3 regions of the Providencia sp. R33 genome follow, and region 3 is predicted to be linked to each of the others. Evidence: predicted binding sites of a transcription regulator. Region 3 holds the regulator's gene; each other region holds the start of a gene.
What was found. The regulator PurR, encoded in region 3, represses purine synthesis genes. The targets are predictions, from matches to a motif close to CANGCAAACGTTTGCNTG.

Region 1: a site for PurR is predicted at 7,889-7,906, ahead of cvpA (colicin V production protein). Genes of this name have one in related genera too.
Region 2: a site for PurR is predicted at 3,232-3,249, ahead of glyA (serine hydroxymethyltransferase). Genes of this name have one in related genera too.

The regions. Positions count from the first base shown of each region.
Region 1 covers NZ_CP072453.1:942,591-953,460, forward strand. The annotation lists gene J6836_RS04360 (helix-turn-helix transcriptional regulator) at 79-900, shown strand; gene pdxB (4-phosphoerythronate dehydrogenase PdxB) at 979-2,115, shown strand; gene J6836_RS04370 (aspartate-semialdehyde dehydrogenase) at 2,195-3,205, shown strand; gene truA (tRNA pseudouridine(38-40) synthase TruA) at 3,205-4,020, shown strand; gene J6836_RS04380 (DedA family protein) at 4,086-4,772, shown strand; gene accD (acetyl-CoA carboxylase, carboxyltransferase subunit beta) at 4,877-5,848, shown strand; gene folC (bifunctional tetrahydrofolate synthase/dihydrofolate synthase) at 5,838-7,127, shown strand; gene dedD (cell division protein DedD) at 7,133-7,780, shown strand; gene cvpA (colicin V production protein) at 7,959-8,462, shown strand; gene purF (amidophosphoribosyltransferase) at 8,477-9,994, shown strand; gene J6836_RS04410 (UbiX family flavin prenyltransferase) at 10,263-10,835, shown strand; gene J6836_RS04415 (hypothetical protein) at 10,849-10,870, opposite strand, start outside.
Region 2 covers NZ_CP072453.1:809,667-820,536, reverse strand. The annotation lists gene J6836_RS03805 (fimbrial biogenesis chaperone) at 1-598, shown strand, start outside; gene J6836_RS03800 (3-phenylpropionate MFS transporter) at 641-1,792, opposite strand; gene glyA (serine hydroxymethyltransferase) at 1,873-3,126, opposite strand; gene hmpA (NO-inducible flavohemoprotein) at 3,591-4,790, shown strand; gene glnB (nitrogen regulatory protein P-II) at 4,989-5,327, opposite strand; gene J6836_RS03780 (NAD+ synthase) at 5,340-6,962, opposite strand; gene glrR (two-component system response regulator GlrR) at 7,037-8,377, opposite strand; gene qseG (two-component system QseEF-associated lipoprotein QseG) at 8,364-9,194, opposite strand; gene J6836_RS03765 (sensor histidine kinase) at 9,194-10,633, opposite strand.
Region 3 covers NZ_CP072453.1:1,912,190-1,923,059, forward strand. The annotation lists gene anmK (anhydro-N-acetylmuramic acid kinase) at 1-30, opposite strand, end outside; gene J6836_RS09005 (glycine zipper 2TM domain-containing protein) at 559-1,026, shown strand; gene slyA (transcriptional regulator SlyA) at 1,524-1,958, opposite strand; gene J6836_RS09015 (DUF1289 domain-containing protein) at 2,491-2,730, opposite strand; gene gloA (lactoylglutathione lyase) at 2,905-3,312, shown strand; gene rnt (ribonuclease T) at 3,439-4,083, shown strand; gene J6836_RS09030 (Grx4 family monothiol glutaredoxin) at 4,183-4,527, opposite strand; gene J6836_RS09035 (nucleotidyltransferase domain-containing protein) at 5,652-6,431, shown strand; gene sodB (superoxide dismutase [Fe]) at 6,695-7,273, shown strand; gene purR (HTH-type transcriptional repressor PurR) at 7,703-8,728, shown strand; gene punR (DNA-binding transcriptional activator PunR) at 8,735-9,640, opposite strand; gene punC (purine nucleoside transporter PunC) at 9,764-10,870, shown strand, end outside.

The sequences.
Region 1 (10,870 bases), 970 kb from region 3:
GTGATCCAGTATACATCTGACCGATTTTTTATATATACTGATAACCAGACAATCGATAACGCTTTTCAGACAGGTATCATGGGAAATTCAAAATTAGATATTTGGCAAATCAGTGAATGCAATATTATTGAGCCTGAACTTATTGCATTTCGCCACGAACAAACCGCTGCTCTCACCGAATATAAATCACATTCACACCCCTTTGGGCAGATGTTGTATGTGGTGTGCGGTATTATGGAAATGGAAGTGGCTGGAAAGCACTACTTGGCGCCGCCTGAATTTTGTATCTGGATCCCCGCGAATATCTCCCATGCTAGCTTTAATAAAGAAAGTGTCAAATTTCGCATTGTAGATTTCTCACATGAATATAATGAGGTGTTAGCTCAGCGCCCGTGTGTGGTTCGTTTAAGCCCGATATTTCAATCCATTATGACGGATATGTACCAGCGGGGGGTTGTTCAACCCGAAACGGAGCAAGATTTACGCCTTGCCCATGTTCTGATTGACCAATTTTCACTTTCCCCATGCCAAGACACCTATTTGCCCGCCACTAAGGACAAATTTTTAGCACCGATTTTACAAGAACTGCAAAACGACCCTGCCGATAACACCACGCTGGCGGAATGGGCAAAACGTTATTATACCTCAGAGCGAACGTTATCAAGGCGTTGCCAACAAGAACTCGGTATGTCATTTAGTGAGTGGCGGCAACGTTTACGCTACTTACATGCCGTTGCAGGCTTAGAGCGCGGAAAAAGCGTGCACGAAGTGGCGTTAGATGTAGGATATAGCTCGGCATCGGCATTTATTGCCATGTTCCAACAAATTTCTGGGGTGACACCTGACCGGTTTCGTGTGAAAGAATTTGCGATGGACGATAACTTGAGTCTAGAGCGCTAACTCTCGTAGGCATCTGGGTTAAACCGTGGCAAAATATTATGATACAGAGCAAAATTGCCAATCATTGGGATACACAGCGTGAAAATTTTAGTTGATGAAAATATGCCTTATGCTCAGGCACTGTTTAGTGAGCTAGGCGATGTTAAAGCCGTACCGGGACGCCCGATCCCTGAACAAGAACTCATTGATGCAGATGCATTAATGGTTCGTTCCATCACCAAAGTCAATGAATCACTTCTGAATAATACGCCTGTTAAATTTGTCGGCACTGCGACTGCGGGGTTTGATCACGTGGATACGGCGTGGTTATCCAGCGCCAATATTGGTTTTTCTTCTGCGCCAGGCTGCAATGCGATTGCGGTGGTGGAATACGTGTTTTCCGCTTTATTACTGCTTGCGCAGCGCGATAACTTTGATTTACGAGATAAAACGGTTGGGATCATTGGTGTTGGCAATGTGGGTGGCCGTTTAGCTACACGCTTAAATGCATGGGGTGTGAAAACGGTTTTATGCGATCCGCCACGTGCTGCAAAAGGTGAAAAAGGGCCATTTGTGGCTTTTGATGAGCTGCTTGCTCAGGCGGATGTGTTGACTTTCCATACCCCACTGAATATGGCAGGGGAAAACCAAACTTTCCATTTGATGGACAAAACACGCTTAGAAAACTTGCGTGATGGCACTATTTTAATCAATGCTAGCCGTGGTGAGGTTATTGATAATCAAGCATTATTGTCAGTGCTTCAGAAAGAAAAGAAAATAAGTGTCGTGTTGGATGTTTGGGAACCAGAACCTGACTTAAATACCGACTTGCTCCGTTTGGTCGATATCGGTACGCCACACATTGCAGGATATACCTTAGAGGGCAAAGCACGAGGAACGACGCAAGTTTATGAAGCTTACTGTCAGTTTCTCGGCAAATCGGCGCACGTTTCCCTCTCATCGCTATTGCCAAAACCCGATATCAGTGAATTGACTTTCAATGGTAAATTAACGCAAAACCAGCTCAAAAGGTTAGTGCATCTAGTGTATGATGTGCGCCATGATGATGCCACATTAAGAGCTGTTGCAGGAATCAAAGGTGAATTTGATAAACTGCGTAAAAATTACCAAGAGCGCCGTGAGTGGTCATCCTTGAATGTGATTTGTGATGACGCACAAACGGCTACTTTGCTCACAGAGCTTGGTTTTAAGGCGCGCTTAATTCACGCATCATAGATTTTAGTAATATGAACATCCAATTAAATGACTTCAATTATTGAGGTCATTTAATTTTTTATTTTTTAGAGGAATAGCCATGACTGAAGGTTGGAATGTTGCAGTATTGGGTGCAACCGGTGCTGTGGGTGAAGCGATAATTTCACTGTTACAAGAAAGAGAATTCCCAGTCGGTGAGCTGTATTTACTGGCCAGCGAACGCAGTGCGGGAGAGAGCGTGCGTGTTAATGGCAAAAGTATTCAAGTTATTGATGCCAAAGACTTCGATTGGTCACAAGCTCAAATGGCCTTTTTCGCGGCAGGTGAAGCGGCTTCGCTACAATATGCAGAGTCCGCAGCACAAGATGGCTGCATCGTGATTGATACTAGCGGCGTATTTGCCCAAGAACCTGATGTGCCATTAATTGTGCCGAGTGTGAACCCACAAGTATTAGCTGATTACCGTAACCGTAATATTATTTCATTAGCAGATAGCGCAGTTAGCCAGTTATTAACAGCAATTAAGCCGTTAGTGGATGCTGCAGGTTTAGGCCGTATCACATTAACCAATATGTTGTCTGTTTCTAGCTATGGTAAAGCCGCAGTTGACGAATTGGCGGGGCAAAGTGCTCGTTTATTAAACGGTATTCCCGCAGAAGAAGGGCGTTTTAGTAAACAATTAGCCTTCAACATGTTGCCATTATTGGCGGACATGGATGGCAGTGTGTCGCATGAACGTCGCTTAGTTGAACAGGTGCGTAAAGTATTGCAGGACGACGGTTTACCTGTCGCCGTTAGTTTTATTCAATCCCCTGTTTTCTATGGTAATGCGCAAGTTGTCCATTTAGAAACGCTACGCCCAATCAGTGCAGAAGAAGCGAACGATGAATTTGAACGTTTTGACGATATTCAGGTCTCAGAAGAGGGTGATTATCCAACGCAAGTGACTGAAGCATCGGGTAATGACCAGCTTAGTATTGGCTGTGTGCGTAATGACTATGGTATTCCTGAAATTTTACAGTTCTGGTCAGTTGCGGATAACGTACGTTTCGGTGGTGCATTAATGGCGGTTGAAACGGCAGAAAAACTGGCTCAGGAGCTGTTTTACTGATGTCCGAGTCAACAAAGTTGCATCGTATCGCGTTAGGTATTGAATACAACGGCAGCCGGTATTTTGGTTGGCAACGCCAACAAGAAGTAAAAAGTATACAAGGCTGCCTTGAGGAAGCCTTGTCGAAAATTGCCGCTGAGCCGATTGGCGTGTTTTGCGCGGGTCGAACAGACGCAGGCGTTCACGCAACGGGGCAAGTGGTGCATTTTGAAACTTCGGCTGAACGCAAAGAAGCGGCTTGGACGATGGGGGCGAACACCCATTTACCGCCAGATATTGCGGTACGTTGGTGCCAACCTGTAAATGATGAGTTTCATGCACGCTTTAGTGCAACGGCGCGCCGCTATCGCTATGTGATTTTTAATCATCGTTATCGGCCCGCTATTTTATCCAGTGGTGTGACCCATTTTCATTATCCACTGGATGAAAAACGAATGCACGACGCGGCACAGGCACTGATTGGAGAGCGTGATTTCACCTCATTCAGAGCAGTCCAGTGTCAGTCTAGAACACCTTGGCGTAATGTAATGCACGTCAATGTGAGCCGCCACGGGAACTATGTGGTGGTGGATATTAAAGCAAATGCGTTTGTACACCATATGGTGAGAAACATTGTTGGTAGTTTGCTGGAGATTGGCTGTGGCAATCAAGAGATTGATTGGATGGCTCATCTTCTTGAATTAAAAGACCGAACTAAGGCTGCCGCCACGGCAAAAGCGGAAGGGCTTTATTTGGTCAGTGTGGATTATCCAGAGAAATTTGCGCTCCCAAGTAATGTCATGGGGCCACTTTTTCTTGACGATGAACTGATGTAAATCGACGTTAACTTTATCTCATAATTACTGCAAATAGCACGGATGCTATTATTAATGAGGATTATATGGAATTTATCAGTTTTATTATCGACTTTATTTTACATATCGATGTGCACCTCGCTGAACTGGTCAGAGATTATGGCACGTGGGTATATGGTATTCTGTTCCTGATCCTATTTTGTGAAACAGGGTTAGTGGTCACACCATTTTTGCCGGGGGATTCGTTATTATTTGTCGCGGGCGCCATTTCGTCCTTAGACAGTAATGAACTCAACGTGCATTTAATGGTAGCGTTAATGATTACAGCGGCAATTATTGGTGATGCGGTAAACTATACGATTGGGCGTATTTTTGGGGAAAGATTATTTAAAAATCCAGATTCAAAGATTTTTCGTCGAGTCTATTTAGACAAAACCCATGCATTTTATGAAAAACACGGCGGTAAAGCGATTATACTGGCGCGTTTCGTGCCGATAGTCAGAACTTTTGCACCTTTCGTTGCAGGAATGGGCAAAATGTCTTATCGTCACTTTGCATTTTATAATGTGACGGGCGCATTTATTTGGGTATTATTATTCACTTATGCAGGGTATTTCTTCGGTGAATTACCGTTCGTACAAAAGAATTTGAAATTACTGATAGTCGCGATTATCTTTGTTTCAATTCTGCCGGGTGTGGTTGAAATTATTCGCCATCGCCGAATTGCAGCAAAAGAAAAGCGTGCGGCAGCGCAAAAAATCGATAACCACTAAGTGGTTTAAAAAGTTTTTATCTACAGTGAGATATCATTGTGGTTTAATGGCAAAAAATTACATACTGGTGATAACCAGAGTGAATCAGACAAAAAGGTCCATTAATGAGCTGGATTGAAAAAATTTTAAAGAAAGGTAACTTGACCCAATCTCACAAAGCCAACATCCCAGAAGGGGTTTGGACTAAATGCGATAGTTGCGGACAAGTTTTATACGGTGCTGAATTAGAACGCAATTTATCTGTGTGTCCAAAATGTGACCACCATATGCGTATCCATGCCCGTCAGCGCTTAGAAACTTTCCTTGATGAAAATTCTACGACAGAACTCGGTAGTGAACTTGAGCCAAAAGATATTCTCAAGTTCAAAGACTCAAAAAAATACAAAGACCGCATTACGGCAGCACAGAAAGAAACAGGCGAAAAAGATGCAATGATCGTGATGAAAGGAACCTTAAAAGGGATGCCTGTCGTCGCTGCTGCGTTTGAATTTGCTTTTATGGGTGGTTCAATGGCCTCCGTCGTGGGTGCGCGTTTTGTCCGTGCGGTAGAGCAAGCACTGGAAGATAACTGCCCACTGGTATGTTTTTCATCAAGTGGCGGCGCACGTATGCAAGAAGCGTTGTTATCATTGATGCAAATGGCGAAAACCAGTGCTGCTTTAGCAAAAATGCAAGAGCGTGGTTTACCATACATTTCTGTGTTAACTGACCCAACCATGGGCGGTGTTTCAGCAAGTTTAGCCATGTTAGGTGATATCAACGTGGCAGAACCGAAAGCGCTGATCGGCTTCGCAGGCCCACGTGTTATCGAACAAACTGTGCGTGAAAAGCTGCCACAAGGCTTCCAGCGCAGTGAATTCTTACTGGAAAAAGGCGCCATCGACATGATCGTTCGTCGCCCTGAAATGCGTGATCGTCTGGCTGAAATTTTGGCGATGTTAACCAACAAACCAAGTTTCACTGAAACGCCAATCATTGTGGCAGAAACGGTAGAAATCGACCTGAATGCCATTGATGAGATCAATGCCGAAGAACCAGAAAAGGATTCTGCAAAGCATAAAAAAGATGATGAGTAATCTAATCATTCCTACAGCCAAGTCTCCTTTGGAGGCTTGGCTTTCTTATCTCACCGACCTGCATAGCCAAAATATCGATATGGGGTTGGAACGAGTCGGCCAAGTTGCTCGGCATATGAACCTGACGCAACCTGCTCCTAGAGTTATCACCGTTACAGGCACCAATGGAAAAGGCACCACTTGCCATACGCTGGAATCAATTTTGATGGCGGCGGGGCTAAAAGTGGGTGTTTACAGTTCTCCGCATTTAGTGCGTTACACCGAACGTGTGCGTATTCAAGGGCAAGAACTTACTGAGTCTGATTTCTGTGAAGCGTTTGCCACCATTGAAGCGCAGCGTGAAAATATTTCGCTCACTTACTTTGAATATGGCACGTTGGCTGCACTACAATTATTTAAGCAAGCTAAACTGGATATCGTTATCTTAGAAGTGGGCTTAGGTGGACGTTTAGATGCCACCAACGTGGTGGATGCCGATATTGCTGCCATTACCAGTATTGCGCTCGACCACACTGATTGGCTGGGGTCTGACCGTGAACATATTGGGCATGAAAAAGCGGGTATTTTTCGCCAAGGTCATTATGGCGTGGTGGGTGAGCCTGACATGCTGGACTCGATTGGGCAATATGCCGATAAAATTGGCACGATACTGTTTCGCCGTGGCGTCGATTGGCAATACAGCGAGCAATCAGCGAGTTGGTCTTGGCAAAGTTCACAACGTGAGTGGCATAATCTGCCATTACCGAATGTGCCATTAGCAAATGCAGCAACAGCGCTAGGTGTGATTAGCTGCTTACTGCAAATAGATGCGGATATTGCAAAAAAAGTCACGGATGCTGCTATTCATCAAGGTTTGAAATCAGCCCAATTACCAGGGCGCTTCCAAATTATTGGTGAGAAGCCGTTAATGATTTTGGATGTGGCGCATAACCCTCACGCAGCCGGGTATTTAGTGAGTAAATTAGCTGGCTTACCTGCGGTTGAAGGTCGTCATATTCGTGCTGTAGTCGGAATGCTTGGCGATAAAGACATTAAAGGCACCCTTGAGTGTTTATCGCAGGCGGTGACGGATTGGTATCTTGCCCCATTGACTGAATTTAGGGGGGCAGATGTGGCACAATTGAGCCAACATGTCGCTAAGGCCAATGTATTTGATTGTGTGGAAAAAGCGTGGCAGCAAGCCTGTGTTGATGCGCAAGAACAAGACGTGATTGTGGTTTGTGGGTCATTCCACACCGTCGCTCATGTCATGATGTTATTAGAAAACCAAAAAGGATAGTGCTGGTGGCTAGTAAATTTCAAAATCGTCTTGCTGGTGTCATTGTTCTGGTTGCCGCAGGGGTTATCGTACTTCCTGCGCTTCTTGATGGCGATAAGAAATATAATGAAAATGAATTTGCGGCCATTCCTATTATCCCGAAGCCGGGTGACGAAGAAGATATCGAAGCGATTGCACCGATAGCGCCTAATGCTGCAAGTGCTCCTTCGGAAGGGGCCTCTGAGGCTATGTTATCAGAGGCAATTACCCAGCAGCAAAATGAACAAGTGGCGGCAAACGTCCCTGCAACAGTTGAGCCAATCAAACCTGAGCCGAAGCCAGAACCCAAACCAGAACCTAAGCCGGAACCAAAACCACAGCCGAAACCTGAACTCAAGCCTGAACCGAAGCCAGAGGTTAAACCTGAGCCGCAAGGCAAAGCGTTTGTTGTTCAAGTTATTGCATTGAACAATGCCAGCAAGGTTGAGGAGATTGTGGCGAAGTTGCGGTTATCGGGTTACCAAGTGTATACCGTTCCAGCGAAGCCCGTGAACAATAAACTCACGCGTATTTATGTTGGACCAGAAGCATCAAGGCAGAAGCTAGAAGCCGCTCTTCCTGAACTTAACGCGATTACAGGAACAAAAGGGATAATTCAAACATTTAAACCCTAATAAATAGACACAATAATCCCTAAAAGGTAAGGGGATTTAGTAACTTACTGCGGCGATTATGATTTTTTCTTTTCGCCGTTATTTTTTGTAAATTGATAGAAAAATGGTTACGCAAACGTTTTCGTTTTCTGTTAGAATGCACTTCGCTGATGTCGTGAGTGCAAATTTTGGATGAAATATGGTCTGGATAGATTACGCAATTATCGCCATTATTGGCTTCTCGGCACTGGTTAGCTTGATCCGTGGTTTTGTTCGTGAGGCACTATCACTGGTGACATGGGGCTGTGCTTTTTTTGTCGCAAGTACATTTTACCCTTATTTAGCGGACTATTTTACCCGCTTTGAGGACGTACTAGTGCGAAATGGCATCGCAATCGCCGCATTATTTATTGCCACATTAATTGTGGGCGCGGTGGTAAATTATGTGATTAGCTCTTTAGTGCAAAAAACCGGGTTATCAGGCACAGATCGTGTTCTGGGGATTTGCTTCGGTGCACTGCGTGGTGTGTTGATTGTATCGGCCTTGTTGTTCTTTCTCGATACCTTTACACCGCTTCCTCAAAGTGAGGATTGGCAGCGTTCAGAGTTTATTCCACAGTTCAGTCATATTATCAGGTGGTTTTTTGACTACCTGCAAAATGCGTCAAGTTTCCTACCGGAGAACATTTCTCCGTCTGGCTGATGAGGAAAGACCAAATGTGCGGTATTGTCGGGATCGCTGGTGTTACACCAGTTAACCAATCAATTTATGATGCTTTAACAGTGCTTCAGCACCGTGGGCAAGATGCAGCAGGTATTGCCACCATTGATGGCAAAAATAATATTCGTTTACGTAAAGCTAATGGCCTTGTGAAGGATGTGTTTGAAACTCGCCATATGCTTCGATTACAAGGCTGCATGGGGTTAGGGCATGTTCGTTACCCAACCGCAGGCAGTTCCAGTGCTTCAGAAGCGCAGCCTTTTTACGTGAACTCACCGTTTGGTATCACACTTGCTCATAATGGTAATCTGACAAACGCACATGAACTCACACGGAGTTTATTTGAAACCGCGCGTCGTCATGTTAATACGACCTCGGATTCTGAAATTTTACTCAATGTGTTGGCATATGAGCTGGACAGATTCGATCATTTCCCTCTTGAGCCAGACAACGTCTTTAGCGCAGTCGCTGCGATGCACAAAAAATTGCGTGGCGCTTACGCATGTGTGGCACTGATTATCGGCCATGGCATGTTAGCATTTCGCGACCCACATGGTATTCGACCATTAGTATTAGGCCGCCGTATCACCGAAAATGGTGAACATGAGTACATGGTGGCTTCTGAAAGTGTTGCGCTTGATACACTCGGCTTTGAATTTTTACGTGATGTTGCTCCAGGCGAAGCGGTATATGTCACAGAAAAAGGCCAATTATTCACACGCCAATGCTCTGACAACCCACAATTGACGCCATGTATTTTTGAATACGTCTATTTTGCTCGCCAAGATTCCTTTATCGACAAAGTATCGGTGTATAACGCAAGGTTGCGTATGGGGCAAAAACTCGGTGCGAAAATTGCGCGTGAGTGGGAAGATCTTAACATCGATGTGGTGATCCCAATCCCTGAAACCTCTTGCGATATTGCTTTAGAAATCGCCCATATCCTGAATAAACCATACCGCCAAGGTTTTGTTAAAAACCGTTATGTCGGGCGTACGTTTATCATGCCAGGTCAACAAGAGCGTCGTAAATCGGTGCGCCGTAAACTGAATGCAAACCGCGCAGAGTTTCGCGATAAGAATGTGTTATTAATCGATGACTCTATTGTGCGCGGCACAACCTCTGAGCAAATTGTTGAATTAGCGCGTGAAGCGGGTGCGAAGAATGTCTATTTTGCTTCAGCAGCGCCGGAAGTTCGCTTCCCGAACGTGTATGGTATTGATATGCCAAATGCGAACGAGTTGATTGCTCATGGCCGTGAAGTGGATGAAATTCGCAAATTAATTGGTGCAGATGGGTTAATTTTCCAAGATTTAACGGATTTAGTGGCAGCCGTTCAAGAAGAGAATCCAGAGATCACCGAATTTGAATGCTCAGTATTCGACGGTATTTACGTCACCAAAGACATTGACCAAAGTTATTTAGATTATCTGGAAAACTTGCGCAAAGACGACGAACTGAAGTTGAAAGATAAGAGTGAAGTTGAGGATTTGGAAATCTACAACGAAGGCTAAAATTTTCGTCATAGTTTGAGTTACAGCGTTGTTGGCTTCATTCAGCTACCCAAGTCACATACTTTTGTATGCTCCTTGGGATAGCTTCTTTGCCGCCTAGCTGTAACTTAAACTATCTAGAAAATTCATTCTGTAGAGGCTACAAAATGAATAATTTAAGGTATTCGTTAAGTAACGCCCTAGGAATATTGATTATTCGGATAGACGCCAACAACCGCACGTAATTTAGTATATAATCTTCAGAAATTACCGTGGATTGGGCAGAGAAATGAAAAAGCTGATTATTGGGTTAACTGGAGCGAGTGGGGCGGTTTATGGCGTCAGGTTGCTTGAGGTACTGAAACCTGTTGAACAGGTTGAAACCCATTTAGTGATGAGCGCCGCTGCCCGCCAAACGCTAGCGCTAGAAACCCAGTATAGCGTTAAAGATGTGCAGCAACTTGCTGACCATAACTACGATAGCCGCGATATTGCGGCGGCCATTTCATCAGGTTCATTTCGCACCGCAGGCATGGTGATTATGCCGTGTACCATGAAAACCCTTTCTGGCATTGTTCACAGCTATACCGACACCTTAGTGACAAGAGCGGCGGATGTTGTACTCAAAGAAGGCAAGAAATTAGTCCTTGGAGTACGTGAAACGCCATTACATGTTGGGCATTTGAAATTAATGGTGCAAGCTGCCGAAATGGGCGCCGTGATTATGCCGCCCATGCCAGCGTTTTATCATCAACCACAAACTATCCAAGATATTGTTAATCAAACGGTGAACCGTGTTCTTGACCAATTTGATATTGAACTTGAGCAGGATTTATTTAATCGTTGGCAAGGTACCAAATAAATTAAGACAGTATTTATACTTGGTTATTAAGTGTT
Region 2 (10,870 bases), 1.1 Mb from region 3:
TAGAAAAATGGTTAGCATTCAGATCACTAATTACAGTGAACAACCGACGTTGACCCAAAGTTGGATAGATGAAGGGAATATTAATTCGACACCCGAAACAACCAATGCACCATTTATTGTCACGCCACCTATTAACAAAATAGCCGCAAATGATGGCGTTCAGCTGCGCATTCGTTTTCTTGGCAATAATTTACCCATGGATAGAGAGTCTGTTTATTATTTAAATGTGTTGGATATTGCGCCCAAACCTAAAAATACTCAGGGTATGAATACACTTCAGCTGGCGATTCAAACCCGGATCAAAGTGTTCTACCGCCCTATTTCGCTGTTACCCCTTCCAGATACATTATTGGATAGCGCTAAGTTTTATGCCAATGACGGGTTATTAACCGTGAATAACCCGACGCCTTATTTTCTTAGTATTGCCAATATTTACACTGCAAATAACGCCAATGATTCGATTGCTAAAAGTTTAATGATTGCACCATTTTCGACGCAGACAATCCCCTCGGGGAAAAAAGTGATTAATGGAGAGAATATTACAGTGGTTTATATTGATGATACTGGGCAACAAATTGCGTATCAAGCCAAGCTATAAATGCTGATGCTTCATCGCATTTATAGCCCAGCGATAGAAAGGCTATGATTGTGCGGTGACTTTAGGGCGAATAAATAACGCAGGTACAGCCAGTAAGGCCATCAAATAAAATACCACTCCATGATGAGCTGGCACTCGCTCATAAATATAACCGACAATAATCGTTAATACGGCTAAACCGCCACCCGTCGCCAATGCTGAATAGACGCCCTGCAATGGGATAATTTCATTTTCTTTACGTGCACTGATAAAACGCATTGCCGCAAGGTGACAAACAGTGAACGTTCCGCTGTGTAAAATCTGCACGATAATCAGCATAGGTAATGCGGTAAATGCCCCCATCATTCCCCAACGAATTATTCCGCAGAAAGCAGATAGCAATAACAAGTTACGCGCACTCCAGCGCCTAAATAAACGGTGGCTCAGCATAAAAACGATAACTTCTGCGACAACACCCAACGACCATAAGTTACCAATCACTAAATCTGAATAACCTGCTTCTTTCCAGAATAGAGAGGCAAAACCATAATAAGCTGCGTGAGCACCTTGCAATAAAGTCACACAAATCAGAAACCTGACCACATTTTTATCGGCAATCAGTTGTTTAAAGGTAACTTTATTACCATTGTCCGCTTTTGTGGCTCCCGATGGCAGAATTGCAGGCCTTAGCATTGCTCCCAATAATAAGGCTAAGCAACTGATAATCAAAGCAACCATGATTGATTTATGACCCCAGACACCTGCCAAATAGCCCATTAATGAAGAACCAATAATAAACGCTATCGAGCCCCAAACACGGATTTTGCCGTAATCAAACGTAAATTGCTTTTGCCATGTTCCTGCCAGTGAATCTCCTAAGGGAACCATAGGCGCGAAAAATAAGTTAAAGCCAATCATCACAAAAAGCAGCCATGCCCAATGTGAGCCGAAAGCAAAACCAATGGAGAATATTAAAGAAGATGCTGCCAGCAACCGCAATGCAGTAATTAATTTTGACGGTTCTTTAACTAATGGCGTGATAAACATCGCCCCAAGAAAACGAGCCGCAAGACCAACTCCCAGCAAAACACCAATCATTTCAGCATCAATTCCCTCACCTTGTAGCCAAACAGACCAAAATGGCAAGAAAATACTGTATGCAAAAAAGTAGGTAAAATAATCAATTGCTAGCCAGCGCGTTGATGGAATGACCATCATCCCTCCATTTTTTCAATGCAAAAAACCCGCTCATACTTAACAGTAGAAGCGGGTTTAGGTAACTAAAAGTTGTTATATTATGCGTAAACTGGGTATTTTTTGCAGATTGCTAATACTTTTTGTTTCACGCTCTCAATGGTCGCTTCGTCATTGAGGTTGTCTAGAATATCACACATCCAGCCAGCTAGCTCGCGCGCTTCTGCTTCTTTAAAGCCACGACGTGTAATTGCTGGGGAACCGATACGTACACCTGAAGTCACAAATGGGCTCTTCGGATCGTTTGGTACGCTGTTTTTGTTTACGGTAATATTTGCACGACCTAAAGCGGCATCAGCATCTTTACCCGTGATATCTTTGTCAACTAAATCAACTAAGAATAAGTGGTTCTCAGTTCCACCAGAGACAACTTTATAGCCGCGTTGTTGGAAAACTTCGACCATTGCTTTCGCATTTTTCGCAACTTGTTGTTGGTAAACTTTAAACTCGGGTTCCATAGCTTCTTTCAATGCAACTGCTTTACCTGCAATCACGTGCATTAAAGGACCGCCTTGGGAGCCTGGGAATACCGCTGAGTTGATTTTTTTGTACAGCTCTTCGTCACCGCCTTTCGCGAGGATCAAACCACCGCGTGGACCCGCTAACGTTTTGTGGGTTGTGGTTGTCACAACGTGAGCGTGTGGAACTGGGTTTGGATAAACACCTGCTGCAATCAGACCCGCAACGTGTGCCATATCAACGAATAAGTAAGCACCAATAGAGTCTGCGATTTCACGCATTTTAGCCCAATCAACCACGCCAGAGTACGCAGAGAAACCACCGATAATCATTTTAGGTTTATGTTTTTCAGCTTGCGCTTTGATATCGTCGTAGTCAATTTTACCGCTTTCATCGATACCGTAAGGGACGATGTTGTACAGTTTACCAGAGAAGTTAACTGGGGAACCGTGAGTTAAGTGGCCACCGTGCGCAAGGTTCATACCCAGCACAGTATCACCTGGTTGTAACAGTGCCATGTAAACTGCCGCATTCGCTTGTGAACCAGAGTGTGGTTGCACGTTTGCGTAGTCTGCACCAAATAATTCTTTTGCGCGGTCAATCGCTAATTGCTCAACCACATCAACGTACTCACAACCGCCGTAATAGCGTTTGCCCGGATACCCTTCTGCATATTTATTGGTTAGCTGAGAACCTTGAGCCTGCATGACTCGTGGACTTGTATAGTTTTCAGAAGCAATTAATTCAATGTGTTCTTCTTGACGTTGTACTTCTTGCTCCATTGCTTCCCATAATTTTGGATCATAGTCTGCAATATTCATTTCACGCTTTAACATTCGCTTCTCCTGCCTCAGCAATTCAATAGGTTGACAATCAATTCATCGCAATAGCACACAGTGTAAACTCTTTTTCGTTCTTGAGATAGCCCTAAAGAAAAAATATACGCAAACGATTGCATTAATTTTTTTCACGTCATTTAGCACTCTTTGCCTCATTATAAAATAGCCCAAATTTCAAATTTTGACGTATGAATATCTGGTATTGCGAGTCCCTTCTCATTATGTGTCTATTTTTGCCCTATTTTGTTTGTTTGCGTCTTTACAGATACCCTTAAATATTATAAGTTGTATTTAAAATACATGTTTATAAATAAACTTTATGTCTCTCAAAAAAAGTATAGGTTTTCGGGGCAAAATTCAGCTATATCGATGAAAACACAGTGTTATGTTTTTTGGTAGCTTAGAAAAAATGCCGGAACCCTTCCTGACTGAGAACATGAAAATAATTCAGGAGCACCTGTATGTTAGACAGCCAAACTATCGCCATTGTTAAATCAACCATTCCTGCTATCGCAGCCACTGGGCCTAAACTTACTGCGCATTTCTACGACAGAATGTTTAACCAACATCCTGAGTTAAAAGATATTTTCAACATGACCCACCAAGCTAATGGTGCACAACGTGAAGCGTTATTTAACGCGATTTGTGCCTATGCGGTTCATATTGAGACCCCAGAGGCTTTAATTTCCGCCGTTGAAAAAATAGCCCAAAAGCACGTCAGTCTAAATATCAAACCTGAACATTACCCGATCGTCGGTGAAAACTTACTGGCCGCCATTGATGAGCTACTCCATCCCGGCCAAGAAGTGCTTGATGCATGGGGGAAAGCCTACGGTGTATTAGCGGATATTTTTATTGGCCGTGAAGCCTCAATCTACCAAGAAAATGCAGACAAAAATGGCGGTTGGGAAGGTTTACGAGAATTTAAACTGAAGCAAAAACAGCCACAAAGCGATGTTATCACCAGCTTTGAGTTCGTTCCTGTTGATGGAAAACCTGTCGCAGGCTATCGCCCAGGTCAATACATCACGATTTATATTAACCATGATGGATTTGAAAACCAAGAGATCCGACAATACTCTCTGACAACTGCCCCTAATGGACAAAGTTACCGCATCGCAGTAAAACGCGAAGACCAAGGCGCGGTGTCTAATTTCTTACATCAACATATCAATGAGGGTGATAGCGTTCATTTAGCACCACCATGTGGCGATTTCTTTATTGATGTTGATAATCAAACCCCTGTCACACTAATTTCAGCAGGTGTTGGCCTAACGCCAATGTTGAGCATGTTAAATCACCTGACACAGCAAGGCCATGAAGCAACCATCAACTGGTTACATGCGGCGGAAAATGGTGCAGTTCATGCGTTTAACCACGAAATTGAGCAACTGATGGCAAAACAAAAAGCAGGCCATAGTGCAATTTGGTTTAATCAGCCCCGTGACAATGACCGCCTCGGCTTTGATTATCAATATGAAGGGTTAATGGATTTACAGAAAGTACGTGAATGGATTGACCAACCGAATATGCAATTCTATTTCTGTGGCCCAGTTGGCTTTATGCAGCACATTGGCCAGCAATTAATTTCAATGGGCGTTAATGCAGATGCGATTCATTATGAATGCTTTGGCCCTCATAAAGTGCTAACCCTAAATTAATAGATAAAAAAATGCTCTTCGAATAAGAAGAGCATTTCCTGAAACGTATCAGCCATAAAAAACTGTTCTAATGGCTAGGTGTTTGAAGTTTTTTCACAGCTTAGCGGTAACGGGCTCGCATAAAAACACACTGTTCTAATCCCATTCCTGTGTGTTTTACCGTTACCGCCTTTTAACCTTTTAGCAAAGGGTAAAAGGTTAAATCGCTTCCTCGTCCTGCTCTCCCGTACGAATACGGATCACACGAGCAACATCATAAACGAAGATTTTACCATCACCGATTTTACCGGTTTGCGCTGTTTGCATGATAGTTTCAACGCAGTTTTCCACGATATCGTCAGGGACAACAATTTCAATTTTAACTTTCGGTAAAAAGTCCACCATATACTCTGCACCACGATACAGCTCGGTGTGCCCTTTTTGACGACCAAACCCTTTCACTTCCGTGACCGTCATACCAGTGATCCCGACTTCTGCCAGTGCTTCACGAACATCATCAAGTTTAAATGGCTTTATAATTGCATCAATTTTTTTCATAAATAGTTCCTGTTATGACCAGTTCTTACGGCCAAAACCTGAGGTGATCGGATAACGGCGGTCTTTACCAAAATTCCGCATGGTAATACGCGGCCCAACAGGCGCTTGTCGGCGTTTATATTCGTTAAGATCGACCAAACGTACGACTTTGCGGACAATATCTTTATCGAAACCTAACTTGATAAGATCGTTAACGGATAAATCTTTTTCAACGTAACCTTCTAAGATAGCATCTAATACATCGTAAGGCGGTAAGCTATCTTGGTCTAACTGACCTGGCGCCAGTTCTGCTGATGGCGGTCTATCAATGACTCGCTGTGGAATTGCAGGTGAAAGCGTATTGCGATATTTAGCCAGTTCAAAAACCAGTGTTTTTGGCACATCTTTTAAGACATCAAAGCCGCCCGCCATATCACCATACAGCGTTGAATAACCGACCGCAGATTCGCTCTTGTTACTGGTTGTTAAGACTAAACGGCGGCGTTTATTAGACATCGCCATTAAGATAACAGCACGGCAACGTGCTTGTAAGTTTTCTTCAGTGGTATCAACCGCTGTCCCTTCAAACATTGGGCTTAACTGTGCCATGAAGGAATCAAACATCGGTTCGATAGAGACAATATCAAATTCCACGCCTAATAACTCGGCCTGTTCTTTAGCATCATGAATGCTCATTTCAGCAGTATAACGGAACGGCATCATCACCGCTTGTACACGTTCTTTACCAATAGCGTCTACCGCAATAGCAACGGTTAAACCAGAGTCTATCCCACCTGATAACCCAAGGATTGCACCATTGAAGCCATTTTTATTGATATAATCACGAGTCGACATCACTAAGGCTTGATATACCTGTGCGACGGGGTCATTTTCAATAAACACGCTGCCTTCGCTCACCAATTCCAACTCATCAAATTGTACCGTGACAACCTGTTCTTTGAATTCGGGCAGTTTAAAAGTTTGTTTGCCTTTATTTGCAATGACTTTCGAACCGCCATCAAATACTAATTCGTCTTGTCCACCTACTTGGTTAAGGTAAACGATAGGCATGTGAGTGCGTTGGCAATGATCAATCAGTAAATCACTACGGATATGTTCTTTGTGAATATCATATGGAGATGCATTGATAGTTAATAATAACTCAGCCCCTGCCCCTTTTACCGCATCAACAGGCTCGTCATACCAAATGTCTTCACAAATCAATAAGCCTAATTGATAGCCTTTAAATTCTACCACACAGGTTTTTTCAGCTGCACTGAAATAGCGTGGCTCATCAAAAACACCGTAGTTTGGTAGTTCTTGTTTAAAATAGCGAGCATGCAATTTCCCTTGGTAGAAGAAAGAAAGTGCATTGAAGATTTCATCCCCTTCATAACAAGGGTGACCGACAATAATCGCCGTTTCTGTACTCGCCTTTTGTAAACGTTCAAGCTGAGCTTCACATCTGTCTTCAAAATCTGCACGGAAAATTAAATCCTCTGGCGGGTAGCCCGTCAGAGACAGTTCTGAAAACATCACAATATCAGTTTGTGAGGCTTGTTCACTCACCACTTGCAACATACGATCGCAGTTACCTTCGATGTCACCGACTAACCAGTTAAGTTGTGCGAGTGAAATATTAAGCTTACGGCTCATAACGTGTTTCTTCTCCCGAAGCGTGAATACGGTTTACCTTGTCCACGTGGATTATATAGATAAATAATAGTTAATTATTCTTTAAAATCATTAGCTTCTAAATCGTGGCGACCAAGTAATTTATAAAACTCTGTACGATTTCGCCCTGCCATTCGTGCAGCTTGTGTGACATTGCCTTTTGTCATCTGCAATAACTTGCGTAAATAATTCAATTCAAATTGATTACGTGCTTCGACAAAGGTTGGCAATGCGGTATTTTCACCTTGTAGCGCTTGGCTGACAAGAGCTTCACTAATAACAGGGGATGTCGTTAACGCCACACATTGTTCAATCACGTTAACCAATTGACGTACGTTACCCGGCCAAGTTGCTGTCATTAGGCATTTCATCGCATCACTTGAAAAACTGCGCACAAAAGGCTTATGCCGAGACGCAGATTCCCTCAATAAATGATTTGCTAATAATGGAATATCTTCTGCACGTTCATTTAGCGCAGGAATACGTAAATTAACCACATTCAGACGATAGTAGAGATCTTCACGAAACTCGTTTTTTTCCATCGCTTTAGGTAAATTACGGTGCGTAGCAGATAGAATACGCACATCGATATCTAAATCGCGGTTGCTGCCTAATGGACGAACTTTGCGTTCTTGTAACACCCGCAATAATTTTACCTGTAAAGGCATTGGCATATCGCCAATTTCATCAAGAAACAGTGTGCCACCACTTGCCGCAAAAAATAGCCCTTCACGGTTACTCACTGCGCCCGTAAAGGCGCCTTTTGCATGGCCAAATAACTCAGATTCTAAAAGTTGTTCTGGTAATGCGCCACAGTTAATGGCGATAAATGGTTTACGTGCTCGAGGGCTTGCTTTATGAATGGCTTGCGCTAACACTTCTTTACCAGTCCCACTTTGGCCGTTAATCAGCACGCTAACATCCGACTGTGCCACCATATGGGCTTGTTCTAGAAGACGTATCATTAAGGGACTGCGGGTAACTATTCCTGAGCTCCACGCTTCATCACTCATGGGTGAGGAAGATAAAGCGAGAGCTTCATCGATGGCTTTATATAAAGCGTCTTTATCGACAGGTTTAGTTAAAAAACTAAACACGCCGCGCTGCGTAGCTGCTACAGCATCAGGGATTGAACCATGTGCCGTTAATATAATAACGGGCATATTAGGATGGGCTTTTTGCACTTCATCAAACAGTGCCATGCCATCCATTTCATCCATGCGCAAGTCACTTATCACTAAATCTAACTTTTCTTTCTGTAAGATTTTAAGTGCTTCAGGGCCACTTTCAGCGGTGGTGACTTTAAACCCTTCGCTACTTAGCCGCATTCCAAGTAACTTAAGTAAACTCGGGTCGTCATCAACGAGCAATAAACTTGCCGACTTACGGTTTGTCATTATTCGCGTTCTCCGATGAAGGTTTTTCTACAGGAGGCTCTGCGGGTTTTGCTGCTTCAGATGCGGTCTCTTTATCGCCTTCAACAACGCTTTCGACTTCTTTTTCCGTTTCATTGGTGCTTTTTTTCCGTGAGGAAAGTTGGCGCTCAATATCTGTTAAGTTTTCGAGTTTACGCGATGTTGTGTTCAGTTCAAAAGCCAGTTTAGCGTTGTCTTCTTTTAAGCGATCGAGCTTAGTGTCCATTTCTTGCTGTAGACGCTTATAACGCGCCCCAGCCTCAGAAAGGTTAATAATTTGCACTTGTTGCTCACGCCATAACTGTAATAACGGACGCACCGCAGTTGGAAAACTGAGGCTGTAAGTATTAATGCTATCAAGCATTTTGCGCCGTTCGGCAATTGTTGGGTCTGCTGAGTTCAACAATATATTTTGTTGGAATGCATCAGACCAATCTGTGACCGCTATTTTGCTTGCATTTTCACGCGCTTGTGACGTTTCTGTGCGATCTGCACAGTCCATCATACGCAACCAAAAGAGCGCATTTTCACGAGCGGCAGGTTGGTCATTATCCCAAATCGTATCGCATGATGCATAACGATAATCAGTGACTCTGACTTCTGGCACAACCACTTGTGTCAGTGTTTCCAGTGGTGATTGACCATTTTTTGCTACGCATCCGCTTAGGATAAGGGTAAAGAACACCGCTCCAAAGCTGAACCCTGTTCGTCTCATCACAAACGAGGTTTTTTGATTAAGTTTATTTGGCAGCGCCTTACGATAAAGCACCGTCAAAAAATCTGTAGACCGATTGACCATTATTCATTCTCTGCTGTTAGAGGCAGCTCAATTCTAAAACAGACATCTGCTGATTTATATGGGACTAATGAGAGTTCTCCGCCCATTTGTTTTATACAGTCTTGTGCAATACTTAAGCCCAATCCACTCCCTTTCACTGCACCTTTTCTTTGTAAGGTACCTTGGTAAAAAGGCTCAAAGATCATGCTTTGTTCAGACTCAGGAATTGGTGTACCTGTATTCGCAACTTCAATCAGCAATTTATTGCCTGTTTGACGACTCGTGATCCAAATATTACCTGATTCCCCGCCATAGTGCACCGCATTGGAGTAGATATTATCAATAACCCGCCCAAGTAAGGTGGGCTCAGCTAAACAGCTTTCGACTTTTAAACGGACTTCCGTTTTAATGTTTTTTGCCCTAGCAGGTAAATTGTGTGCATTAACAATATCTTCAATCAATTTCTGTAGGTCAACTAATTGCGCTTCTGGAGGGTCATCAACCAATTTACGATTATAATCGAGTAACTGCTCAATGAGTTGCTGAAGATGCTTACTGCTATGGTCGAGAATTTCAACGACTTCCCTTTGGGAATCAGTTAATGGCCCCGCAACTTCATCAGCAAGGAGTTCCGTTCCTTCTCGCATACTGGCGAGCGGCGTTTTTAACTCATGGGAAATGTGGCGTAAAAATTCATGGCGCTGAGACTCAAGCCAAGCTAGGCGCTCACTTAACCATATAATACGCTGCGCGATTGTTCGCAGTTCTCTCGGCCCTTTAAAGCGTTCAATATTACTGGCAAGCGTTCGCCCAGTACCAAGGCGGTTGATCATTCGTTCAATCACTTTGACGGGCCCGATAATCATTCGGGTAAATAAAGTCACAAGCAATGCGCTGAGCAGAAATAAAATCAAGCTTTGCCAGCCAAATAATTGGCCTTTGTTTGCGATGGCTTTTTGCAGTTGTTCCCCACGGCTAAAAATGACATCGCGAGTTTCTTGCACGAGAGCGGCGTTTTCTGTTGAGAATTGCTCTAAGGCTTGAGTGACTTTCGCAGTAGGCTCATTGTTTTCACATGTTACCGTTTTAAGCTGTACCAATGTTGCAGTGAGCTTTGAGGTGTCCGATGTTTGGGGCAAAATGGTTCTTTGCCTTTCAAACATTTGTTCATAATCGGCAAATTGTTTTTGATACTGGGTTTTCAACGTTGCGTCTTGCAATACGCAGTATTGCCGATAGCTTCGCTCCATTTCCAATGCGAGACTACTCATTACCTCACTGCGCCTTGCATCCAGTAAAGTAGTTTTATTGATATTTGCGGCTTGGTTACTCAGTTGTTCTAAGCTTTGATACGCCTGATATGCCAAAACCAATAATGGCAACAAGACGAGCCAAAATGCCATCACAACCAGTTGACGCAAGGATCGCGGGAAAAAACGCCATTTGCTCAATACATTCATCTCATACCCATTAAACGTCTTTCAATGGTAGCAGAACTCTCTCCCGCACGAAAAGGTGAATTCGGGTTCTGAGTTCCATAGCATAAAAATCAGGCTAACTATGACTTAATGTCTGCAATGAACGTGCCAACTTATTGTATAAAATGAGTATTTTCAGTGAGGTATACCCTAAAAGTGGATATTTTATTTTAGAATATTTATTAATATTCCCTAAATAATTCGGATTGCAGCTAGGCG
Region 3 (10,870 bases):
AACCCCTATGTAACGACCTGACTTAATCATCATTCTTGTTCCTTCAGAGTGCACATTCACTTTCAATTTCAGTTATTAAAGATTGTGCTTTGAAGGAGAATTTTGTCAACAATTCGATGTAATTTCTCGTGCCGCTTCGCAGGAATAATAAATATTTCTTTTCAGGACAAAAATTTCTTTACAACCTAAATAAAAATGGCGTTTTTTAATATATGGATTTAAAATTCTAAATATAATGTTTTACAATAAAATTATCCGCTAAACATGATAAGTGTTTCGATTTTAAACAAACCCATTTGAATGCATTTTAGCTATCCATGTGAAATGACATTCATAAAATGACGATTAGAGAGGCATATTTAACAAAGCGTGCCTTACTCGATGAAATGTTGTTGAATTTGAGATATTTTACCTAGTGTTTACACTCTATTTAAATCAGAATCAGTAATCTAACCATCGCTTTAAATACCATTATTTCGATACTTGTTGTGTATATGGTGGAAACAAATTTACGATGCTATGTTAGTGCTACAAACAGCAAATCTCATAGGAGTTATTATGCTTAAGAAAGTTTTTGTAGGTGTTGTTGCAGTTGCAGCGTTATCAGGCTGTGTCAATACCAGTACACTTTCTGGTGATACTATTTCAGCCAATGACGCGAAACAGGTTCAGACTGTGACCTATGGTACTGTTTTGAACGCTCGTCCTGTGACTATTCAAGCGGGTGAAGATGGTAATGTCATCGGTGCAATTGGTGGTGCAGTTCTGGGTGGCTTATTAGGCAATACTATTGGTGGTGGTACAGGAAATACTCTTGCAACCGCAGCAGGTGCTATCGCAGGTGGTCTTGCTGGACAGCAAGCACAAGGTGCTTTAAATAGAAGCCAAGGTGTTCAATTAGAGATCCGTTTAGACAGCGGTAAAAATATTGTCGTTGTACAAAAACAAGATCCTAGCGCGTTTCGTAATGGCCAACGTGTCATGATTGCAAATAGCGGAAATACCGTTACTGTATCCCCTCGCTAATCTCGTATTAATGATTAAAGCATGTTCACCGACAACAGTGTCGGTGAACATCACTTATGATTTTCCACTCAATAACATTTAGCAATCAATTACATTGCACTTAGAATAATTTTTTATTAATTAACTAATGATGTTTACGTTAACGTTTAAACCTTTGCCTATAAACTAAAAATACTGACTTATTTATTCTACGCAGTAGTGATACATGTTACCATTATCATAAAACATATTATTCATTCTAATTAATGCATTATCTATTAAGCTAGTTAGCTATGTATTCCGTCATAAATAGGGTTAATCCTGTTTTCTATTCACAATAGCTATAACACATTAGAGCGATTTCATTAAAACACCATCACCATAGCCTTCAATTACAGGGGAACCAAAGTTATATGGATTTTATATGTTTTTCATTTAAATCATTTAAAACCAAACGTGCTAATAACAACCTACTTAAATTGTCATTGCTTTATTTATTGTCTTTGAAATTATATAAGTCATGAATCACTTTGTAAGCGAATAATATTTTTTTCAAGTTTTAATAAAAGTTGCGATAACAGGTCAAGTTCCTCTTGGCTAATGTTACTTAAAATTTCAATACGTGTGTTGTTAATCACTTGATCAACTGTTTTAATAAATGGCTCAGATTCCTCGGTTAGTTTGATTCTTTTTGCACGCCTATCATTTGCACAGGTATGTCTCGAAATGAGTTTTTTTTCCTCTAATTGGTCTAATGTTCTGACCAATGAAGGCTGTTCAATACCTATCGCTTTCGCCAATTGAATCTGCGACTGCTCAGGGGGTAACTGACTGATGTTATGTAGTGTAACCCAGTGAGTTTGCGTTAGTTTTAGTGGTTTTAATCGATGGTCAATTAATGCTCTCCACATGCGAACTACACGTGATAGCTCTGTCCCTATTTGTGATTCCAATTTACCCTCCTTTTATATAATTATAATGTCTAAAAAATATACCAGACTCATATTATTTTTTAAATTATATATTAATTTCCTTTTATGTTTACAACTTTTTATTGACATAAAAGTCAACAAATACCTATTTATAGTGATATTCCCTCTATTGAAAGTGATATGTATCATACTAATAATTATCTATTTTGACTTGAAAATCTGGCTAGAAAAATACTATAGCCTATCAATTTCCTTACGAATAAGAATAACTGGAGTCTTCTTTCGGATCTATCTATTTTAGCCTTTAGCGTAATTATCAAGAGCAATAGAAAATACAATTCAAGATAAATCTTTAAAAAACAAAACAATATAGTTAATCTTGAAAAGATTCAATGTGAAATTCATTTCAATTCAAGCATATTGATATTTAATAAATAAAATTTAATTGAAATGTAAAGTCTGAAATTAGTGAAATTAAAATAATTAGCAATGAATTAATTTTAATTAAATACAAATCATATGATTAAAATCACGCATCCCGCTATTTTATTCATTAAAAAAGCGATTGCTGACTATCCGTAATTTCATCTTGAATTACTTTTTTGTTTATCAATCTCAGATAACGCTGACGGCATAACCGAATGATATTGCGTTTTTCTGCATTGGAAAATTTTAACCAATTGAATCGTTCATCTCGGGTTCGATAACAACCTCGGCAATAGCCTTGTTCATTTGTTTGGCAGATCCCACGACAAGGGCTAGGTATTTCAAAAAACTCGAGTTGCTCAGCCATCGTTCCCCCTTCAAATGCAAAAACTATCATAAAGGTATGATATACTCTTGAAAATTGAGTATTACCACTATTTGACTAAAAAATAAACTGTTATCGCTGTATTTAACAATTTAAGCACGTTATATTAATAGGTAAATCGATTCAGGATTATTGAGTAAATTTTAAGAGGTTTATATGCGCTTACTTCATACCATGTTACGTGTTACTGATATGCAACGTTCAATTGATTTTTATACCAAAGTATTAGGAATGCGTTTACTGAGAACAAGTGAAAATACTGAGTATAAATATTCTTTAGCTTTCGTTGGTTATAGTGATGAAAGTGAAGGTGCTGTCATTGAGCTAACCTACAATTGGGGCGTAGATAGCTATGATATGGGGAATGCATACGGCCATATTGCTCTAGGTGTTGATGATGTTGCTAAAACTTGTGATGACATCCGCCATGCTGGTGGTAATGTCACTCGCGAAGCAGGTCCCGTGAAAGGAGGCTCAACAATCATTGCTTTCGTTGAAGACCCTGATGGCTATAAAATCGAATTGATCGAAAACAAAAGTGCTAGTAAAGGTTTAGGTCATTAATTAGGTATATCATTTAAAGTTTAAGCTACCTAATGGTTGCTTAAACTTTCTTCTTAGCTTATCTGCCAATTTTTCTTATTTAGGCATAATATAAGCCAATCAGAAACTTAATAATCGAAAGTCCTAATGTCTGAAAAAAACAATCCGAATGCCCTAGTAAACCGTTTCAGGGGATACTACCCTGTTGTTATTGATGTTGAAACAGGCGGGTTCAACGCAAAAACTGATGCCCTGCTTGAAATTGCAGCGATTACACTAAAAATGGACAAAGATGGCTGGCTTTCTATGGATGAAACGCTGCATTTTCATGTAGAGCCATTTAAAGGGGCTAATTTAGAACCATCAGCACTTGCTTTTACAGGAATTGACCCAACAAATCCATTACGAGGAGCAGTCAGTGAATATGAGGCTCTCCACGCGATATTTAAGGTCATTCGCAAAGGCATGAAGAATACCGATTGCAACCGCGCGATAATCGTTGCACATAACGCAAATTTTGATCACAGCTTTGTCATGAATGCCGCCGAACGTGCAGGATTAAAACGCAATCCATTCCACCCTTTTGCTACTTTTGATACCGCGGCATTAAGTGGCTTAGTGTTTGGTCAAACAATCCTTGCAAAAGCCTGTGTCAGTGCAGGGATCCCGTTCGATGGTAAACAAGCCCATGGTGCACTGTATGATACTAACCGTACCGCACTTTTATTTTGCGAAATCGTGAATAAATTCAAAAAGCTTGGCGGCTGGCCAATTATTGAAGACGAAAAGTAAAAAAGTGAGCAGAAAACAAAAACCGCAGTAGATAAATAGCACTTCACCTTTATCTACTGCGGTTTTTTATTACGCACACTTACTGGTTATTATGAGTAATTATGCGTTAGCGTCATCTTCTGGGCGGTATTTATCTGCTGTTTCTTTGATTAATGATTGCAGCTCGCCGCGTTGGAACATTTCCATAATGATATCGCAACCACCAACGAGTTCACCATCTACCCATAACTGTGGGAAAGTTGGCCAGTTTGCATATTTTGGCAATTCAGCACGAATATCTGGGTTTTGTAAGATATCGACATAAGCAAAGCGCTCACCACATGAAGATAGGGCTTGAACCGCTTGAGCAGAAAAACCGCAGCTCGGAAGTTTTGGTGAGCCTTTCATGTATAATAAAATTGGGTTTTCTTTAATTTGGCGCTCAATTCTTTCAATTGTTGTCATTTTTACTTCCTTAACATTAAACATGATTAGTATATTTTTATTTATCAACTAGATAGTTGATTTTTAGCCCTAAAATATACTACGCAATACGATATTTCGTTTTAAATATGTCAACGGCTATTTGTATGAAAAAAGAGGGGGTAATCCCCCTCCTTTGATTTGCTACTATTGTGACTTATTTATGATTCAAGTCAAATAAATCTATGCCTTGTTTTTCGCCAACCGCGGCTTCTAGCCCATTCTTAATTTTCTTCATACACCTCTACATGCTCTATTATCTGATCAGCTAATACCAGCCCCAAATATCATAACCTTTGTTATCAAAAGAAACGATTAACTTGGATAACGAGAGAAAATTCGCCATTGACGAGATACTACAAGCTTGTGCAACGACAAAACCAACCATATCCCTCACTAAATCTACAACTGGTTTTCTTGTCAAAGATGGAAGTGATCGCTATATAGCCTCCACTTAGGAGCACCATTCCGCCCCTCTATCGAGCGGAGGTGTGTCGCATAACCCGCAAAAAACAAGATCAACATAAATATTTGAGATATGTCTTGATCCAAAAACAACAAAAAATGTTTATATAGGTATTGCTCATATTTGATGTCGGATCATGACACGGCAACCAAATAAAACTGAGATAAAAATAAAAAATACGCACACATATGCCCTGAGAGCACATCAGCAAAAACAGTATAAATACTCATCATGCTTGCACTACTCTCTAATAAGGATAAACTTATCTTTTTTTAAAATACAAACCTTATGCATATCACCCCCATTACAACCTTACTCATACTCATTTCATTCTTTATTTTCATTGTATTTTTTATTATTAAAAATCGGCAACAACCAGACATCACTCCCCTTTTTCTCAAGGCTTTTATCTACTTACTTACCGCTATCATATTCATAAATTTGATTTTTTTAATTCGAACCTTCATTGGCTGGAACTAACGCCAACTATCCGTTACAAAATCCCATACTCTTCCTTATTGTTCCTATGCATTCTCTTTATATAAAATCTGCACGCATTCTACTTAATACAATCTTAATCAATAAATGTCTTGATTAACGTATTCTGTAAGGCTTTTTAAAATTTAGGAGCCTATGAAACATGTTGCCCCCTTCTCACCACTCGTTTATCAATCACTTAATATCGATTATCCGCCATGATATTAGAGCCGATGCGCTGCTTGGCGGCGGTTCACTTGTCCATGGTGGGTTCGATGAATACTCAGATTTAGATTTTATCATCGTCATTAAAGATGAATACTACGATGAGATTCAATCTGATAAGCAAAAATTTGCAAAAAATATCGGCACACTGCTTAATGCCTTCACAGGGCACCATGTAGGGGAGCCTAGGTTACTAATCTGTTTATATGGCCCGCCACTTTTACATGTGGATTTAAAATTTATCACCTTGGATATGCTTGAGCACCGTGTTGAAAACCCAGTGATATTATTTGCACGTGAAGAAAATGCCATCAATGCAAAAATAGCCTCATCACAACCCCATTGGCCTGAAAAATCACCAGATTGGTTTGAAGAAAGAGCATGGATTTGGCTTCATTATGCAACCGTTAAATTAGCACGTGGTGAGCTCTATGAAGCGATTGGCATGATTTCTTTTTTTCGCGAGCAAATCCTGGGACCAATGTTATATCGTTGCGCGGGAATGCCCCAACGAGAAGTTAGGCGCATTGAACAACTTGGCCTAGATCCAGAGAAATTATTAGCAAGTACGCTTGCTAGCCACAACCGAGGCTCAGTCAAGTCTTCCATAAAAAATGCGATTACAGCTTATGTCACGCTGAGAACGGATTTACCGCCAAGCCCAAACGCTGTACTTTCAGAGACTCTTCTTCGTGAAATGCTCGATGCGCTTGAATAGTCATCGAAGGCCGCTTTTGGCATCGAAAAATACCTAGCGACGTTATCTCTTAGTAAAATATTACTCAAATATTTGGTTGTTAACATGCTATTAACGCGATTACATTTGCCCTTTATCGGACTAATCGTGTTACTATTAACATATTAAGAATCATACAGGCCATTTGGCATAAAACTGTAGATAAACAACAAAACACTATATTTCGCTCACTTTACGAGCAAACACCCATATGTTTTGATATAAAAGCAATCAAGGAGTACGTCATGTCATTTGAACTTCCCGCTCTACCGTATGCTAAAGATGCTTTAGAACCTTATATTTCAGCTGAAACTTTAGAATATCACTATGGTAAACACCACAATACCTACGTTGTTAACTTAAACAATTTAATCAAAGGCACTAACTTTGAAGGTAAGTCTTTAGAAGAAATCATCAAAACGTCTGAAGCGGGTGTATTTAACAATGCAGCTCAGGTTTGGAACCATACTTTCTATTGGAATTGCTTAGCGCCAAATGCAGGCGGTCAGCCAACAGGTAAAGTTGCTGACGCTATCAATAAAGCATTTGGTTCTTTCGCTGAGTTTAAAGCGCAATTTACGGATGCAGCAACCAAAAATTTTGGCGCAGGCTGGACTTGGTTAGTTAAGAAAGCAGATGGTAGCTTAGCTATCGTTAATACCTCTAACGCAGCAACACCTATTTCAGGTGACGACAAACCTGTATTAACGGTTGATATTTGGGAACACGCTTACTACATCGATTACCGTAATGCTCGCCCTAAATACTTAGAAAATTTCTGGGCGCTGGTTAACTGGAAATTCGTGGAAGAAAACTTAGCTTAATTTAATATGTTTTCTCAATAGAATAAGGGCGAGTTATTACTCGCCCTTATTTATTCACCCAATGAAGATGAAACACAACTAGAATAAATGTACAGCAATGAAAATAATCATCGCTAATGAACCCACTGCTGCTAGTATTCCATATTTAACATCTGTATCCATGAGTTCCTCTCATCCTAACAAAATTGAATTAACTATAACCACACAAACATTAAGGTTAATGAGTATACACATCCAAAAAAGCAAAACCAGTGTCTATATCACATGTTATAACATCAATTATTTCTTTCGTTTTTGCGCTAGATCAGACAAAATCGACAACAAATCGCTAAATTATTGCCAGCAAAGGATCTATGCATCAATATGCAGGTAATTTTTTAACTAGAATTCTTAGAGAGACCTATAGTTGGTCAGGAGTTTTATTCCCCCATGGCAACGATTAAAGATGTGGCGAAACGCGCTGGCGTCTCTACCACTACCGTATCCCATGTTATTAATAAAACGCGCTTTGTGGCAGATGATACCAAAGCGGCAGTTTGGGCTGCGATAAAAGCGCTCAATTATTCACCTAGTGCGGTTGCCCGTAGTTTAAAAGTGAATCACACCAAATCGATTGGTTTGTTAGCAACATCAAGCGAGGCCCCTTACTTTGCAGAAGTTATTGAGTCCGTTGAAAATAGCTGCTACGAAAAAGGTTATACACTGATCCTCTGTAACTCTCACAATAACTTAGGTAAACAAAAAGCCTACTTACAGATGTTGGCGCAAAAACGTGTCGATGGCTTACTGGTTATGTGTTCCGAATACCCAGAGACCCTTATCGGAATGCTGGAAGATTATCGTAATATCCCAATGGTTGTGATGGATTGGGGAACTTCCCGCGGGGATTTCACCGATAGCATTATCGATAATTCATTCCATGGAGGCTATCTCGCAGGGCGTTATCTCATTGACCGCGGTCACCGTGACATTGGTGTGATCCCAGGTTCCCTTGAACGAAATACAGGGATTGGCCGTCTGACTGGCTTCCAAAAAGCCATGGAAGAAGCCAAAGTGACCCTAAAAGATGAGTGGATTGTTCAAGGGGATTTTGAGCCTGAATCAGGCTATAAAGCGATGATGCAGATTTTAAGCCATAAACAGCGCCCTACTGCTGTTTTCTGTGGTGGTGATATCATGGCAATGGGCGCTATCTGTGCGGCAGATGAAATGGGTCTACGCGTCCCACAAGACATTTCAATCATTGGTTACGATAATGTGCGCAATGCGCGCTATTTTACCCCTGCATTGACAACAATCCATCAGCCTAAAGAGCGTTTAGGCCAAATGGCTTTCGCTATGTTACTAGACCGTATTGTGAATAAGCGCGAAGACGCTCAAACTATCGAAGTTCACCCTCGCCTTGTTGAGCGCCGTTCTGTTGCTGATGGGCCATTTATCGACTACCGTCGATAATCGATACTATGTTGATAACCATTCCGCGTTGAGAGTTTCATTATCGCCAAGATAATCTAATAACCAACTCAACGCTGGAGAAGTATTTTTCTCTACCCACGTTAAACAACATGGGCTAGGTGGAAATGGCTGTGCTAGCGTCAATTCCACCAATTTGCCTTCCGTGCATAACGGTGCTGCACGATGCTCAGGTACCATCCCTACACACAACCCATTAGCCAAACACGCTAAACCATTTTCCCAATAGGGAACCACTAAACGTCGTTGGTTATCCAGTGCCCAAGTATCGCGCTTAGGTAAGCTACGAGACGTATCTTCTAAGCACAAACTTGGATATTGGCGCATTTCATCATCTGTTAGGCTATGCTTTATTTTCGCTAAGGGGTGCTCAGGACTTGCGACACACATCCACGGCATAAACCCCATATCTCGAAAGCTATAACGCTCGCCAATCGGTGATGCCCGTGTCGCACCAATAGCGACATCCACCCGCCCATCAGCTAAAGCATCCCAAACGCCATTAAAAACTTCAGGGTGTATATACAATTCAATATCAGGGAAATGGCGATAAAAATCGAGAATAAGCTGTTCGGTCCGTTGCGGCTTAACGATACAGTCAACCGCAATGCTAAATTGCCCCCGCCAACCATTTGCAGCCTGCTGGCATTGATGGCGAGTTTCTGTCATTTTTTTGATAACAGAACGACTTTCTTTAATAAAAATCAATCCTGCTTCGGTTAAAACGACGTCTCGATGTCGCCGCTCGAACAAAGGGACAGCCAACCATTCTTCAACTTGTTTCACTGTATAGCTAATTGCCGAAGGCACGCGGTGCAACTCATCTGCGGCACCACTGAAACTCCCCGTCCGAGCAACCGCATCAATCACTTCAAGAGCATGAGCAGACCACATAGCATTTCCTTTCAAATATTTTGATAGCAAGATCCAAATATTACCGTTTCACAACACAAAAAAATAGCCTATACAATGGCACTACCGTTAACATTTTTTTAAATATTAGATAAGTAAATCATTATGACGACTGTGAAAAAAAATTCCCCTGGATTTATGCTTTACCTTGCTGGATTAAGCATGTTGGGGTTTTTAGCCATTGATATGTACCTGCCTGCTTTTGGTGCAATGCAGACTTCTTTGCACACAACCGAAGGGGCTATCAGTGCTTCTCTCAGTATCTTTTTAGCGGGCTTTGCGTTTGCTCAGCTACTTTGGGGGCCACTTTCAGATAAACTTGGTCGAAAACCTGTGTTAATTGTCGGCCTTACCATCTTTATTGTGAGCAGCTTAGCGATTTTTTGGGTCACTACAGCGACACAATTATTAACCTTGCGTTTTTTACAAGCCGTTGGTGTGTGCTCCGCCGCCGTTTTGTGGCAAGCCCTTGTTATCGACCGTTATGATGAAGCAAGTACACAAAAAGTTTTCGCATCCATCATGCCATTAGTCGCCCTATCCCCTGCGCTTGCACCATTATTAGGTGCGTGGATACTTGAGCACCAAACTTGGGAAGCTATCTTTTTAATCTTAATGGCTGTCGGTGTGTTATTACTATTACCAACATTTTTCCTCAAGAATGTGTCTGTCAAAAAGCACGAGGATGAAAACCAGCCTCAAGCCAAAATCTCATTTGGTAAATTACTGAGTTCGCCAATCTTCAGTGGCAACGTTTTAGTTTATGCCTCTTGCAGTGCGGGCTTTTTTGCTTGGCTAACTGGCTCCCCCTTTATTCTGCGCAATATGGGCTTTAACCCCGCAGATATTGGATTAAGCTATATCCCTCAAACTCTTGCTTTCATTGTTGGTGGCTATGGTTGCCGTTTTGTTTTAGCCAAAGTACGCGCTGAAACCTTATTTCCACTGCTATTAATTGGTTATGCGGTTAGCATGTCCATCTTATTCATCATGGCTATCTATACCACACCATCATTAACCATGATTTTAATTCCATTTTGCTTTATGGCTGCCATGAATGGGGCTTCGTATCCAATAGCCGTTTCAAAGGCACTTAATACCTTCCCTACCGCAAGTGGTAAAGCAGCAGCCTTACAAAACGCCTTACAACTTGGCTTATGTTTCTTGGCAAGTTTGCTCGTTTCCGCTTTAGCCTTTGACCCACTTCTTGCA